2 regions of the Agrobacterium salinitolerans genome follow, and region 2 is predicted to be linked to the other one. Evidence: predicted binding sites of a transcription regulator. Region 2 holds the regulator's gene; the other holds the start of a gene.
The links. Region 2 encodes LexA, which represses DNA repair genes until DNA is damaged. Its sites were predicted from a motif close to TGTTCNNNNTGTGTTCNG; they were not measured.
Positions count from the first base shown of each region.

Region 1: the regulator LexA is predicted to act here: its motif matches at 3,823-3,840, upstream of O9X91_RS00495 (PA0069 family radical SAM protein).

Region 1 covers NZ_JAPZLN010000001.1:100,821-108,895, forward strand. The annotation lists gene O9X91_RS00475 (DUF6656 family protein) at 14-622, shown strand; gene O9X91_RS00480 (L-threonylcarbamoyladenylate synthase) at 688-1,665, shown strand; gene O9X91_RS00485 (FAD-binding oxidoreductase) at 1,716-3,149, shown strand; gene O9X91_RS00490 (glycosyltransferase family protein) at 3,163-3,681, opposite strand; gene O9X91_RS00495 (PA0069 family radical SAM protein) at 3,956-5,113, shown strand; gene O9X91_RS00500 (ribonuclease HII) at 5,450-6,103, shown strand; gene O9X91_RS00505 (S41 family peptidase) at 6,186-7,361, shown strand; gene O9X91_RS00510 (F0F1 ATP synthase subunit B) at 7,690-8,075, opposite strand, start outside.
Region 2 covers NZ_JAPZLN010000003.1:294,102-302,176, forward strand. The annotation lists gene O9X91_RS13420 (ABC transporter substrate-binding protein) at 1-129, shown strand, start outside; gene O9X91_RS13425 (branched-chain amino acid ABC transporter permease) at 280-1,314, shown strand; gene O9X91_RS13430 (branched-chain amino acid ABC transporter ATP-binding protein/permease) at 1,316-3,088, shown strand; gene O9X91_RS13435 (ABC transporter ATP-binding protein) at 3,085-3,807, shown strand; gene lexA (transcriptional repressor LexA) at 4,106-4,828, shown strand; gene O9X91_RS13445 (glutathione S-transferase family protein) at 5,082-5,759, shown strand; gene O9X91_RS13450 (ComEC/Rec2 family competence protein) at 5,779-8,075, opposite strand, start outside.

The DNA.
Region 1 (8,075 bases), on a different contig from region 2:
GAGGGTGTTCCTGGTGGAGAAGGCGACACGCATACGCTATTTCGATGCGAGCAGGCATTCGGTCGCACCGATACGCTCGAAGACCGCGCATTCCGATTTTCTGCGGACAGGGCGCATCAGCCGTTATGAAGAGCGATGGCTGCCGAAAGAACGTGCCTATTACAGCCATGACGAAGTGGCTGCTCTGACGGGGCGAAAGCTGGAAGCTGCCGCCGACGCCACCCACAGCCGTCTGAACGGCTTTCACCAGTCCATCCGTTTTCCGAAGATGGTTTTTCACCATCTGCTCAATGACCGGCCGCATCTCGGCTATTGTCACGTCACGGCGGCGAAAACCAGCTTCGATGCCGAGCGCCATGTGCTCTGGTCCTTTTATTTCGCGAATTTCTTCGCCGAGCTGAGCGGGGCTGAAAACTTCTTCGAAAATATCGATGCGCGCTACTCGCGGATGTATTTCGCCGTCGCCATCAACGCGCTTCCCGACCAGGAGGTCGCCGTCGATACCTCCGTGCATCGCGGCGGCCTGCTGTTCCAGACCCACGATCCGCGCGTGGCGTTGAAAAACGTACTGATGCTTGGCGCGCGGTCCGAGGAGATGCGCAGGATCATCAAGGCGATATAAAAGCCGCGATAGCGATTTCCATTCCAGCCTGAAATACGCTATTGACCGCCCTGAAAGGCAGCATCATGGCGCGTCACATCAACATTGAACATGAGCGGGAAACAGCCCTGCAAGCATCCGTGGCGGAGCTTGCCGCCGGCCAACCCATCGCCCTGCCGACGGAAACCGTCTACGGCCTTGCCGCCGACGCCACCAATCCGGCGGCGATCACCCGCATTTACGAGACGAAAGGCCGGCCGCAGTTCAACCCCCTGATCTGCCACATGGCCGATATCGCCATGGCCGAACGTTACGCCGTCTTCGATCCCATATCGCTGAAGCTCGCAAAGGCCTTCTGGCCCGGCCCGCTGACGCTGGTGCTGCCGCTGAAGGCGGGAAGCGACATTCATTCGCTGGCGACGGCCGGGCTCGATACGGTCGGTATTCGTGTGCCGCAGGGTTTTGCCGGTGATCTGATCCGCCGATTCGACAGGCCGCTCGCCGCCCCCAGCGCCAATAGTTCCGGCAAAATCAGCCCGACAAGTGCAGCCCATGTGGAGGCGGATCTTGGCCAGAAGATCAATCTCATTCTCGATGGCGGCGCGGCCACCGTCGGCGTCGAATCCACCATCGTCAAGGTGGAGGAGGATGGCCGGGTGCGGCTGCTTCGTCCCGGCGGCGTCATCACCGAGGATATAGAACGCGTTGCGGGAAAAAACCTCGAACGGCCGAAAAATGCCGCCGCCGCCATTGAGGCGCCGGGAATGCTGGCATCACATTATGCGCCGGGTGCGGCCGTGCGCCTTCACGCCACATCGGTTCGGCCAGATGAAGCGCTGATCCGATTCGGCAGCGTCGCCATTGCCGGCGAAGAGATGGCGCGCGCCGTGCTCGATCTCAGCCCTTCCGGCGATCTTGCCGAGGCCGCCGCCAATCTGTTCGACTATCTGAAAGCCGCCGATGCAAGCGGCGCAGACATGATCGCCATCACCGCCATTCCCACCCATGGCCTCGGAGAGGCGATCAACGACCGCCTGTCCCGCGCCGCCGCGCCGCGAGGCTAACGGCGCCCAATCCTTTCGCCCATGTTTCAAAAGCCAGCGAGACGCCGCCCATGACGACCACCGCCATCCCCTCCTCCGACATTCTCGACCGCTTTGCCGTCATTGTCGGCGAAAAGAACGCGGTCCGCGACGCGGCGGAAATGGCGCCGCGCCTCGTGGAAAATCGCGGGCTTTATCGCGGCGCCTCGCCGCTGCTCATCAAGCCCGGTTCGGTCGAAGAGGTTGCCGCCATCCTCAAGCTCGCCAGCGAAACCGGCACCGCCATCGTGCCGCAGACCGGCAACACCGGCCTCGTGGGCGGACAGACACCGCGCGCTGATGGCACCGACATCATCCTGTCGCTGGAGCGCATGAACCGCGTTCGCGATATCGATCCGGTCGCCAATATCATCGTGGCGGATGCCGGCTGCATTCTCGATGACATTCACAAGGCTGCTGATTCCGTGGAGCGGATGTTCCCGCTGTCGCTCGGCTCTCAAGGGTCCTGCCGCATCGGCGGCAATCTCGCCACCAATGCCGGCGGCACGGCGGTGCTCGCTTATGGCAATATGCGCCAGCTCTGCCTCGGGCTGGAAGTCGTGCTGCCGACCGGCGAAATCTGGAACGGGCTGCGCCGGCTGAAAAAGGATAATACGGGTTACGATCTGCGCGATCTCTTCATCGGTTCCGAAGGCACGCTTGGCATCATCACCGGCGCGGTGCTGAAGCTCTTCCCGAAGCCACTCGGCCATCAGGTGGCCTTTGCGGGGCTCACCTCCACCGAAGACGCGCTGAAACTGTTCGAAATGGCTTCCAATCTCTGCGGCACGGCGCTGACCGGCTTCGAACTCATGCCGCGAATCGGCGTCGAATTCACCGCCCGGCATATTCCCGGCGTGCGCGATCCGCTGGAACAGCCGCACAATTGGTACGCGCTCATCGATATCTCCACCTCCGATTCGGCCGAGACGGCGGATAGCATGATGCAATCGCTGCTGGAGCGCGGTTTTGAGGCCGGGCTGGTTCAGGATGCGGTGATCGCCGCGTCCGAAGCGCAGCGGCAGGCGCTCTGGCATATGCGCGAAAGCATGTCGGAGGCGCAGAAACCCGAAGGCGGCTCGATCAAGCACGATGTTTCCGTTCCGGTGTCGAAAATACCGGAATTCATGGCGACGGCGGAAAAGGCGGTTCTTGCCACCATCCCGGGCGCCCGCGTCTGCGCCTTCGGACACCTGGGCGACGGCAATATTCACTACAATATTTCCCAGCCTGTGGGAGCCGACAAGGCCGAATTCATTGGCCGCTGGCGGGACATGAACGAGATCGTACATGGCATCGTGCTGTCGCTCGGCGGCTCCATTTCGGCCGAACACGGCATCGGGCAATTGAAGCGCGACGAGCTGGCGGCCATCCGCCCCGGCATCGAAATGGAACTGATGCGGCGCATCAAGCACGCTTTCGATCCCGCCGGCATCATGAACCCCGGCAAGGTTCTGGCCGGCTAAAGCGGCCTCAAGCTTACGCCGAGGCCCGCAGCGCCCAGGCGGGCACCATTTCCGCATTCAGCCGGCGCGGCTTCTGCGTGCCGACAAATTGCGTCAGGCTCATGCCCGATTTCGCAATCGACACCGCATGCTTCTTTGGCAGAAGATATCCATGTTCCAATGGCGGAATACGCCGCAGCATACGGCTGAGGACATTGCGCCGGTGATAGCGCGAGGGCGAAAAGCGGGCCGGCTGCGCGCAGATCGCCACATATTCGAGAATCTCGTCGATCCAGCCCGCCTGCGGGCGCGCGCCGGGCTCAATCAGAAGCAGCCAGCCGCCGCGTGCAGACTTCACCACGTCTTCGATGTCCCACTGCCCATAAAAACGGCAGCCGGCGGCATCGGCGACGCGCGACGATCCATCGCGCGAGCCGTGATCGAGAATCACAACATCGCTTACAAGCCCTTCCACGGCCCCGGTGACGAGCGCAGACAATGTGTGCGCCAGTTCCGGCTCGTGATCCCGGCATTCCATTATGACTGTCAACATCTGCATAGCTCTAACGCATCGCACAATAAATTGCCACTACGCTCGTCGCGGTAAAAATCCAAGGCTGTCCTTGCCCACCTGGCGCACAGTCTCCGGACGGGGCCGCGCCCACCTCTGGAGAACGAGCCGAATTTGCAATTTTGTTCTTGTATTGTTCTCATTCCTGATGTAGGAATTTAATCATTCGGAAGGCGGTTGAAAGCCTGCCCGGATGGAAACGGTTTAGGGCGTTGAGCGTGCCTCGAAAGGCGTGCGGCGTCCTGGGAGCATCCAGATGAGAAACCATACGCTTTCGGGGCAGGCTGCATTCCAGCCAAGCCATATGCCGGATATTGCCAATGCGCTGGCCGATGCATCCGGCCTGCGCATCGAGATCGACCGCCGTCGCGGCCGTGGCGCCGGGCTGAACCCGGATGGACGCTTCGAGACCCTGCAGCACGAGGTTTTCGACGATGGCTGGCAGACTCTCGAGGACATGCCGGAATTCCGCACCGAGGTGCAGGTGGAAAAGCCGCGCAGCATCATCACCCGCAATGAATCGCCCGACATCCCCTTCGACCGCTCCATCAATCCCTATCGCGGCTGCGAACATGGCTGCATCTATTGCTTTGCGCGCCCTACGCACAGCTATATGGGGCTTTCGGCCGGGCTGGATTTCGAGGCCAAGCTCTTCGCCAAGCCGGATGCGGCAAAGCTGCTGGAACGGGAACTGGCGAAGCCGGGCTACAAGCCGCGGGTGATCGCCATCGGCACCAATACCGATCCCTATCAGCCGATCGAGCGCGAATGGCGCATCATGCGGCAGATACTGGAAGTGCTCGCCAAGGCCGATCATCCCGTCGCCATCGTCACCAAATCGGCGCTGATCAAGCGGGATATCGATATTCTCGCGCCCATGGCCAAGAAGGGGCTCGCCAAGGTCGGTATTTCCGTCACCACGCTGGACCGGAAGCTCGCGCGCAACATGGAACCGCGCGCCGCCACGCCGGAGAAGCGGCTGGAAGCCGTCAAGGCGCTGACCGATGCCGGCATTCCCGTGGCCGTGATGATGGCGCCCGTCATTCCGGCGCTCAACGATCATGAGATCGAACGTATTCTCGAGGCCGGCAAGGCCGCCGGTGCGACCGAGGCGTCTTATGTGCTTTTGCGGTTGCCGCTGGAGGTGAGCCCGCTCTTCCGCGATTGGCTGCTGCGCAACTATCCGGACCGCTACCGTCATGTCATGTCGCTGGTGCGCTCCATGCGTGACGGCAAAGACTATGACGCGGAATTCGGGAAACGCATGAAGGGTGCCGGCCCCTATGCCTGGCAGATAGGCAGGCGTTTCGAGATGGCGACAAAAAGGCTCGGCCTCATCCGCCGTGGCATCCACCTGCGCGACGATCTCTTCGTGCCGCCGGGCGGTGCAGGCGTGCAATTGTCGCTGCTTTGAAAGACCGATGCTGAAAAGAACTCCGCCTGATCGAAGCACCATACGGAACGTGCGGCGATATCAGGCAGACTATGACAGGGAGCGGTGGCCTCTTTTATAGACCCGCCACACTCCCACGAAATGCCCGGTGGGTTTTCCCTGGCCTGCCGGACATTGCCCCCGGAACCGCCGCCTCGCGTGCGATCGTTTTTCCTCCGCCGCCCCGTTGGAGGATCAAAGGTCATGATGACCTCAGGGGCACGGTGAGCCACGCCCCTTGACCCCGGCTCACCGCGCCTGTCATCGCCCGCTTCCGGGGGCTTGCAGGAGATCGGGTGTGTATGCGAGTTTCGCCGCATGAAACGCACGGCCACACCCGATTCTCCTGCTCTTTTCGACCTTGCCGATACCGGCCCGGATTTTTCCTTCGAACTGGAAGCGAAAAAGAAGGGCCTCTGGCCCGTGGCCGGCACGGATGAGGCAGGCCGGGGACCTCTAGCCGGACCGGTGGTTGCGGCAGCCGTCATTCTCGATCCGGACAATATTCCCAAGGGTATGGACGATTCCAAGAAGCTGACGAAGCAGAAACGGGAAAGCTTGTTCGTCCAGATCATGGAAAGCTCGATCGTATCCGTCGCCTCCTCCGGCCCCGGCCTGATCGACAGCATGAATATCCTGCGCGCCAGCCTCGACGCCATGCGCCGCGCCGTGCTGGGCCTCGAAATCTCCCCTGCCCTCGTTTTGGCCGACGGCCGCGACCGCCCGCCCGGCATCGCCTGCGAAGCCAAGGCCGTCATCAAGGGCGATTCCCGCTCCCTCTCCATCGCCGCCGCCTCGATCGTCGCCAAGGTGACCCGCGACCGGATGATGGAACGTGCCGGCGTGGTGCACACCTCTTACGGCTTCGAAGGCCATGCCGGTTACGGCACGCCGGCCCACCTGCGCGCTATCGAAAGCCACGGGCCTTGCGCGCTGCACCGGATGAGTTTCAGGCCACTGAAGCGGGATTGATGACAACTAATGGAGTTCCAACCAGAACAACCGCTATCGACCCGATCTGGACATCGACGAGCAACTATGCGCACCGTAAATCATGTCCCTGACGCAAGATCTCGAGAAAATTCTGGACACCGTCCTGCCAATCGATCCCAGCTTTCGACGGATCGAACAGGCGGCGATAGACAGCTGCATTTGTGACACTCGACGATATGCTTTGGAGGGCTCCAAAGAGGCCTTTCTGTTTTCTGCGATGCGCCTGCTCGCACTTCCTCAAAACGGACATACACGGCTGATCCCGAACGATTGCATCTCGGTGCTGCCGCTGAGGTTCGTGAGCGTCGGGACGGCGGTGCAGTTAACTGAAACGGCACTGGAAACGACTGCACCAAGAGGAGAGCTGATAGCAGTCAACGGCACACCGTTGGGCCAAATTGAAGCCGCGGCAGAAAAATTTCTGGCAGGAACACGTCAGAGGAAAAGGGTCATCGGACCGATTCTTCTCGCATGGCCGTATGCATTGACCCGCCTCGGTTTCTCTTCAAAAGAGAATACGACCGAATATTGCGTGAAAGACGATAATGGGCGGATATCCAATTTCAAACTGGAGAACGGACAGACAGTTCCTGCACCGATGCTTTACACGAGAAACGAGCATGGCAAGGCTGATCCAGCCTGGAAACCCGAGCGATTTGTGGAGATCGAGGACTGGCAGGGGCTTGGGCTTTCAATATCATTGCCAAGTTTCTTCGATCCAAGCGAAACTGCGCTGCCGAAAGCCATCTCCGGTGCAGCGGAGCATGTAAGCGCCTGCCCGAACAAAAAACTCTTGATTGACGTTCGCGGAAACACCGGTGGCGACTTTCTTCAAACGATGCCCTTGATCGACGCCATCTCAGAAAACGCAGGCGGGCAGGTCGCTGTGCTTGTCGACAAATTCACGTTTTCCGCAGCGATAGTATTTGTAGCCATTCTCAAACATCGTCTGGGACGCAGGCTCAAACTCATCGGCGAAGAAATGGGCGACGGGTTAAGTTTTTTTGCCGAGGGAGGGTTACTCGATTTGCCTGTCAGCGGAGCGGTCGTTCGATACTCATCGGCCTTTCACGACTGGGAGAACGGAACCAGCAACGAAACCACACCGACTGAAATCGCGCAGCAAATGGTCCCGGCAGGAAAACTGAATTTGGATTGGGAATGGGTCGTAAGGTCTACTGCTGAGAACGCACAAGGCGCATTCTACCAACAAATTCTAAAGAGTCTGAACGATTAGACGAACGGCGCTTAAGCCCACACTGCTGACGGTCGACCCTCGGAAAATGCTGCGCCAGGTATGGAATGGCCGCCTTCGCTTTCGGCGCCACGGCAATCAGCGATGCACACTTCATCCGTTCGCTTCTGGCGCAAAGCGGAAGCGCAATCCGACATTCAGTATCAAAAACAATAAAGCCAATCACCGCCCCTCCGAGGGAGGCCTGCTGGAGCGCATACCGCATTTCCATAGTACAGGCGGCACCATATCCCGAACCAGCTTTTCCACCTCAAACAAAAAACCCCTCACGGCTTGCGCCGGAGGGGTTTTGAACAATACCGCGATGAACTCAGTTCAGCTTAGACTTCACTTCGCCGATCGTGGCGGCGAAAAGTTTGGCCTTTGCGGCAGCCGTTGTCTTTTCCGCCAGCAGCTTCTCGGAAGCGGCGATGGCGATGTCCACGGCGGCGGAACGGACGGCGCCGATGGCGTCTTCTTCGGCCTGGTTGATCTTCTGTTCCGAAAGCGCCGTACGGCGGGCGACGAATTCTTCCGTCTTCTGCCTGGCTTCTTCCGTCAGCGCTGCTGCTTCGCGTTCAGCGGCAGCAACGATACCGGCGGCTTCGGCTTCGGCTTCCTTGCGCTTGCGCTGGTATTCGGCCAGCAGGTGCTGAGCCTCTTCGCGCAGGCGCTTGGCTTCGGCCAGCTCGTCCTGGATGTTCTGGGCGCGCTCGT
Region 2 (8,075 bases):
GGGCCGTATAACGCCACGCACGGTGTCTACGAATTCACGGCCGACGATCATTATGGCCTCGACCAGCGGGGCGTCGTGCTGCTGACGGCGAAAGACGGAAAGTTCGTACTGCTGCCCGACGATAAATAATCCGCGGGACTGGAAACACCGTCGGGGAGCCTGTCTCCCCGGCCTACCCCACGAGGGAAAACGCCGCGTGCCGTGGCGAAACCGGCCCCGGATCGCCTGCACTTGAACTATTCGTCACGCCTTACCGAGAGCCAAACCAAAGGGTGCATTTTGGACGCGACTATTGCCACATTCCTGATCCAGGACGGCGTCACCAATGGCGCGATCTACGCGCTGCTGGGGCTCGCTATCGTTCTGGTCTTCGCCGTCACCCGGGTGATCTTCATTCCGCAAGGTGAGTTTGTCGCCCATGGCGCGCTGACGCTGGCGCTGCTCGATGCCGGGCGCGTGCCTGGCACGCTGAAGCTGCTGTTGTGCATGGGCGCTGTGGCCCTCGTTCTCGACCTTTGGGGAATGCGGCGGGGCATGCGCCTTTCGCCGCTGCTGCGCGCGATGGCCATCAACCTTGCGCTCCCGGGTCTGATCTATGGGCTGGTCGCCATTCTGGCACCCATGCAGCTGCCATCGTTCCTGCGCGCTCTCATCACCATCGCCATCATCGCCCCGATGGGATATTACGTCTATCGTATCGCCTACCGACCGCTTGCCGACGCCTCCGTGCTTGTGCTTCTCATCGCTTCCGTTGGCGTGCATCTGGCGCTGATGGGCCTCGGGCTTGCTTTTTTTGGTCCGGAGGGGCTGCGTGCAGCGCCATTGAGCGATGCCGGTTTCACGCTTGGACCGATGCTCGTCAGCGCGCAAAGCATCTTCATCTATCTCGCGACGATCCTCGTGATGGTCGGCCTCTACTTCTTCTTCGAAAAGACGTTGCTTGGCAAGGCCCTGAAAGCGACGGCCATTAACCGGCTCGGCGCGCGACTTGTCGGTGTTCGAACGGAACTGACCGGTGTCACCGCCTTTGTGCTTGCCGCCGCAATCGCGGCCATATCAGGCGTGCTGATCGGTCCAATCACCACCATCTTCTACGACACGGGCTTCCTGATCGGCCTCAAGGGCTTCGTTGCTGCCATTCTCGGTGGCATGGCGAGCTTTCCCGTTACTGCCATTGCCGCGATCGGCGTCGGGCTGATTGAGGCCTTCGCGTCCTTCTTCGCCAGCGATTTCAAGGAAATCATCGTGTTCGGTCTCATCGTGCCGGTGCTGATCTGGCTTTCCTTCGGCGCCAGCCATCATGAGGAAGAGTGATATGACCCTCGGCAGACACCTTTATCCCGCCATTGCCGCGCTTCTTCTCGTCGCCGCCTTCCCGCTGCTGCCGGTTCCACCATTCTGGGTGACGCTCGCCAACAATATTGGGCTTGCATCTCTGGTCGCCATCGGGCTCGTGCTGTTGACCGGCGTTGGTGGCATGACCTCCTTCGGCCAGGCGGCCTTTTGCGGTTTCGGCGCCTATACGACGGCGGTTCTGACCACGGCCTACGGCTTTTCACCCTGGCTCACGCTACCGCTGTCTCTCGTTGTCGGCGTCATCGTGGCCCTGCCGCTAGGGCTGATGACAGTCAGGCTTTCCGGACACTACCTGCCGCTCGGCACCATCGCCTGGGGGCTTGCGATCTATTACCTTTTCGGTCGCATCGAGCTCCTCGGCCGGTATGACGGGATCTCCGGCATTCCACCACTCTCGGTCGGCAACGAACCGCTGATGAGCAGCAGCTCGATCTATTACGTGATCTGGATATTCGTCGTTGCCGTGGCGATCGGCGCGCAGAACCTGCTCGACAGCCGTGTCGGGCGCGGCATTCGCGCCCTGCGTGGCGGCTCGCAGGCAGCGGAGGCGTTCGGCGTGAATATCGAGCGGGCCAAACTGACCGTCTTCGTCTTCGCAGCCGTTGTAGCAGCGCTGTCCGGCTGGCTTTACGCCCATATGCAGCGGTCGATAAACCCGACGCCTTTCGGGCTCGACATGGGCATCACCTATATGCTGATGGCCGTCGTCGGTGGTTCGGGCCGGGTTGTGGGCGCCATCTTCGGCGCAGCCGTGGTGCTGGTGTTGAAAGAGGTGCTGCAACGGGTCCTGCCCGGCCTTGTCGGCACCTCGGTGAATGTAGAAATGATCGTGTTCGGCGTGCTGCTCGTCCTGATCCTGCAGCTCTCCCGAGACGGTCTTTGGCCACTTCTGGAAAAATACCTGCCTGCCCGGCCGCCGCGCGCCATCCGCCGCGACGGCGCCAGTCTTGAAACGCGGGACATGCCTGCGCCCGGCAGTCCGCTGGTCGGGGTCGATCGGGTGCGGAAGACATTTGGCGGACTGACGGCGGTCAACGATGTCAGCTTCGATATCAAGGCCGGGCAGATCGTCGGCCTGATCGGCCCGAACGGCGCCGGCAAGAGCACGACTTTCAATCTCATCACCGGCATCCTCGGCCTTTCCGGCGGCAACGTCACCTATCAGGGACAGAAGCTCTCAGGCCTCAATCCCCGGCTGATCGCCAAACGCGGCATCGCCAGAACCTTTCAGCATGCCAAGGTCCTTCCAACCATGTCGGTGCTCGAAAATGTCGCTCTCGGCGCGCATCTGCGTGGCAATGCCGGCGTTTTCCGGAGCTTCTTACGGCTGGAGCGAAAACAGGAGCGGGCGCTGCTTGCCGAAGCCGCCCATCAGCTCGATCGCGTCGGTCTCGGTGCTCATCGCGACCGTCCCGCCGGCGACCTCGCTCTCGGGCAGATCCGAATTCTGGAAATTGCCCGCGCGCTCTGCCTCAACCCGACGCTTCTGCTGCTCGACGAACCGGCGGCCGGTCTGCGCCACGGCGAAAAGCAGGAGCTCGCCACACTGCTGAAAAAACTGCGGGCCGAGGGCGTGAGCGTGCTGCTCGTCGAGCATGACATGGGTTTCGTCATGGGGCTGGTCGATCACATCGTCGTCCTCGATTTTGGCACCCTGATCGCCGAAGGCAAGCCGGCTGAAATCAGGCAACATCCAGCCGTGATCGCGGCTTATCTTGGGGGTGCAGCGTGAGCGGACATCTACTCGACATCAAAGACATCCACGTTGCCTATGGCCGGGCGGAGGTGGTGCATGGCATCTCGCTTTCCATGACGTCCGGCAGCATCGTCACGGTCATCGGCGCAAACGGGGCGGGCAAGACCACGCTGCTCAACGCCATCATGGGCGTCGTGCCTTCGCGCGGGACCATTCTTTACGACGGCGCGCCAGTGCCCGATACCATCGAGGCCCGGGTTGCCGCTGGCCTTTGCCTTGTGCCGGAAAGGCGCGAATTGTTCGGGTCGATGACCGTCGAGGATAATATCGAGCTCGGCGGATTCCTGCGCTCACGCCAGGAGCGCAACGAAACCCGTGAGGAAATACACGCACTCTTTCCACGCCTTCGCGAGCGCAGCAAGCAGCTTGCCGGAACGCTTTCCGGCGGCGAAAGGCAGATGCTGGCGCTCGCCCGGGCACTAATGAGCCGGCCGAGGCTTTTGCTGCTGGATGAGCCTAGTCTCGGGCTTGCGCCGTTGATCGTCGCCGAAATCCTGCGCATCGTTGCCGAACTGCGTCGTACCGGTGTCTCCATCCTGCTCGTCGAACAGAACGCCCGCGCCGCGCTTGAAATCGCCGACGAGGCCTACCTCGTCGAACTCGGCGAGGTCCGCCGCTCAGGCCCGGCCGCCGAACTCGCCGTCGATCCGGCACTGATGGCGAGCTATCTCGGACCGGGCGAACACGCCCTCTAAGAAAATCCTCGTAACGGATATGAGCGATTTGCCGTCTTAGACGGACGGATCGTCGTACCGGATGCCTGAAACACAGAGCTGCCTTCAATTGCCCACTTCAGACAGCAGTTCCTCCGATTATCAAAATAGTCACCAACCCTACCGGCTCTCGGCAGTTCACGCTTTCGAATATCAAATCACGATCTGAGATGCACCCTTCACGAAATTTTAGGGGATTGCGGAACACATATGGAACATATAGTGTTCGTTCTGTATTTGTTTCGCGACTTCAACGACGATTCTCAAGGGTGTTTTCCTCATGCTCACGCGCAAACAGCAGGAATTGCTTCTCTTCATTCATGAAAGAATGAAAGAGTCCGGCGTGCCGCCCTCCTTCGATGAAATGAAGGACGCACTCGATCTTGCTTCCAAATCCGGCATTCACCGGCTGATTACCGCACTCGAAGAGCGCGGGTTTATTCGCCGGCTACCCAACAGGGCGCGAGCGCTGGAAGTGATAAAATTACCTGAGGCCTATACGCCGGGCGCAAGGCCGCAGCGTGGTTTCTCACCGAGCGTCATCGAAGGCAGCCTGGGCAAGCCGAAGGCGCCGGAGCCGGCCGCGACCCCCAAGGCGCCTGCCAATGATCTCGGCGGTGCCGTCACCGTGCCGGTCATGGGCCGCATCGCCGCCGGTGTGCCGATTTCCGCCATCCAGAACAACACCCATGATGTGGCTGTGCCAGTGGATATGCTGGGTTCGGGCGAACATTACGCTCTGGAGGTCAAGGGTGATTCGATGATCGAGGCCGGCATTTTTGATGGCGATACCGTCATCATCCGCAACGGCAATACGGCCAATCCGGGTGATATCATCGTCGCGCTGGTGGATGATGAAGAAGCGACCCTGAAGCGTTTCCGCCGCAAGGGAGCCTCCATCGCGCTGGAAGCTGCAAACCCGGCCTATGAGACCCGAATTTTCGGGCCTGATCGGGTGAAGATACAGGGCAAGCTGGTTGGGTTGATCCGCAGATATCATTGATGCCGCCGCCGGTTTGGATAAGCCGAAACAGTTAAACGGCGGCATATCTGGCCTGCAAGATGAAGGGCGCGTCATTTCGTTGAATTGATGCGCCTTTTCTTTTTTAAGTGGCAAACGCGCTCGTCGTTGCGAAAATGCGGTTGTGCACGATGGCCCATCCATCAATTGGCGTTATGGGAGCCATGGATTCTTTGCGATATTCCAAGACCATTCGCAGATATAGAAATGCGCATCCTATCGGGGGAAAAACGCCATGTACGATCTTTATATTGCCAACAAGAACTATTCCTCATGGTCGCTGCGGCCCTGGGTTTTGATGCGCACGCTCGGCATCGCCTTTGATGAAAAACTCGTTCCCTTTGGCGAAGGTGTTGCCTTCTCCAGCTTTTCGCCGACGGGCAAGGTGCCGTGCCTTGTTGATGAGGGCGTGACGGTTTGGGAATCGCTGTCGATTGCCGAATATCTGGCCGAGAGACATCAGGGTGTCTGGGCAAGTGACAAGCAGGCACGGGCCTGGTCACGCTCGGCGGCAAGTGAAATGCATGCGGGCTTCTCTTCGCTGCGCAATCTCTATCCCATGTCGGTCGGTATCCGCGTAAAACCGAAGGGCGGCGATGCCGGGCTTGCGGCCGACATAAAACGCATTGATGCGCTGTGGAGCGAAGGCCTCGCAAAATTCGGCGGACCGTTTCTCGCCGGTCAAAAATTCACGGCGGTCGATGCCTTCTTCTGCCCGGTGGCGTTCCGTTTCCAGACCTATGGCGCCGATCTTTCGCCAGCGGCGAAGGCCTATTGTGACAGGCTGCTTGCCCTGCCCGCCATGCGCGAATGGTATGAGGCCGGACTGAAGGAAATCTGGCGCGATCTGCCGCATGAAGAAGAGATCGGCAGCATTGGCGAATTGACCGCGGATCTGCGCGCCAAGGCCTGACAAAACATGCTGACGGCACTCACTGCGATGCCGTCAGCACCTGAGTGACGGCTTCTGGCACATCACGGTCAAAGCGGCCACTCTTCCAGTCGTAATAGCGATGTTCGCTCCACGGCCTGTCGGTGCTGGCGGTTGCCGCGCGCATCCGCCCCACCACCCCCGCCTGTTCGCTGCCGGCGAAATTTATCTCTACCGAGCCGATGCGTCTTAATGTGTCGCGATTGAGCAGCAGGGCGCCCGAGCGGCATTGCGCAAACGAGGTTCTGCGGGAGACGATGACGATATCGGCGATATCACAGGCTTTTCCTGCAAACCGGCCGTCTTCCAGAACTATGATAAATTCGCCGCTTCCCGCGCGCGCCGCACACCAGATGCCTGTTCTGCAGGTGAAGACACCGGGTGCGGCATCTCTCAGCGTCGTTATCATCTCCCGCGCCACGGCCTTCATGTCCTCCGGCGCCAGCTTGGATTTGGTGGTGAGAGCAACGGTTGTTGTCGGAGCCCCCATCTTGAGAAGGACCGGTGGGAGCGGTTTGTCAGGCAACAGCAGCGCCCTCTGCCATTGCTCATAGATGAAGCCCTGCGGCCGCGTTTTTGTGGTGTAGACCCTGCCCTCGTCCAGAAGCGCCACCAGCTTGCCTTCCTCATGGACAAGCAGATCAGGCAGACCGCGTTGGGCGACGGCTCCAGAGAGGCCGAAGGCCAATATCAGAGGTGGCAAACCGAGTAGCGCCAAACGGGTGCGCAGCAATGTCAGCAGCAGAAAACCCACAGAGGCAATGCCGATGAAAGCGCCATGCGGTCTCCCGGTCGCCGCGCTGCCACCCCAGGACGCCACCTCGTCCGCAACCTCGATAACGAGCGCCATGCCGTAACCCATGACCTTCAGGAACGGCGCATCGAGCCCGAAGGGCATCAACAGCATGGCGATGAGGCCGAAGGGCATGACGACCAGCGACATCAGCGGCATGGCTGCCAGATTGGCGAAAAGTCCATAGGTGGTGACACGCTGGAAATGCTCGGCGGAATAGATCGCCGTCGAAAGCCCGCCGATCAGCGATGTGGTGACAACACCGCCGATGACGGCGCCTGCCGTTCCCGCCACCGTCATCCACGCCGGTTTGCGGCCTGTGAACAGACGCTCCCGGTCGCCGCGCCAGCGGCTCCAGGCGGCATAAGCGGCAACAAGCGCGATTGTCGCGGCAAAGGACATCTGGAAGCTCGGCCCCATGATTTCCGAAGGAGAGAGAACAAGGATGACCAGAGCGGACAGCGCAACATTCCTGAGGCTAAGCGACGGCTGATCGAACAGCACCGCGATCAGCATCACCGACATCATCAGCCAGGCGCGTTCGGCAGAGACGGCAAAACCTGATATCAGGTAATAGGCGAGCGTCATCAGCAGCGCCGCAAAAGCGGATATTTTCTTCACCGGCCAGCGCTGGGCAAAGGCCGGAAACAGGCTGAAGGCAAGCCTCAGCCCCACGAAGAATATGCCTGATGCCAACGCCATGTTGAGCCCGGATATGGCAACGATATGGGCAAGGCCGGAAAGCCGCAGGGCTTCCATTGTTTCCGCCGATATGGCCTGTCTCTCATCGGTGACGATAGAGGCGGCAAACGCACCGGCGTCGCCGCCAATGGTGCTGCGGATGCGCTCGGCAATGGCGGTGCGCAGGCCGTAGAGCCGCATATCGGCCCATTCCAGCCAATCATCCTTTGCGTCGATATCAGGGGCAGTGATCGTCTGCGGCGGCTTGTAAAAAAAGCCGGTCGCGCCTATGCCCCTGAAATAGGACGCGAAGGCGAAATCGTTGAGACCGGGCAAAGCCGGACCGGATGGCGGCGAAAGCCGCGCCTTGCCGCGAATTGTCGCACCGAGTGCCACCGGCTTTCCGCCGCCGCGGGCCAGCAGCGAAACCTTTCCAGGCAGGCGTGACAACGCCGGCGCTTCTGTCGCAGCCAGCTGCACCACATAACGCCAATCGCCGCGGGCATCGACCTCTCGGCGCATCACCGTGCCGGTAATAGTGGTGGTAACGGGCGTATCCAGCACCACCGTCCCTGCCCTCCGCGTTTCAAATTCGGCGAAAAGCATGCCCAGCAACAGCAGTGCGACGAGGCTGCACGCCGTGGCCACCAGAGTCGCGTGATATCGGGTGGCGAATGCCAGGCCGGCGGCGAGGAAAAATAGAACAACAAGAAGCGGCAATGAGGGTGCTGCATCAAGGGAAAACCAGAGGATCGCCCCACAGCCGATGAAGACCGGCACGAAAAGAAAATCATGACCGAATGCACGTTCCTCGGCGAGGCAGG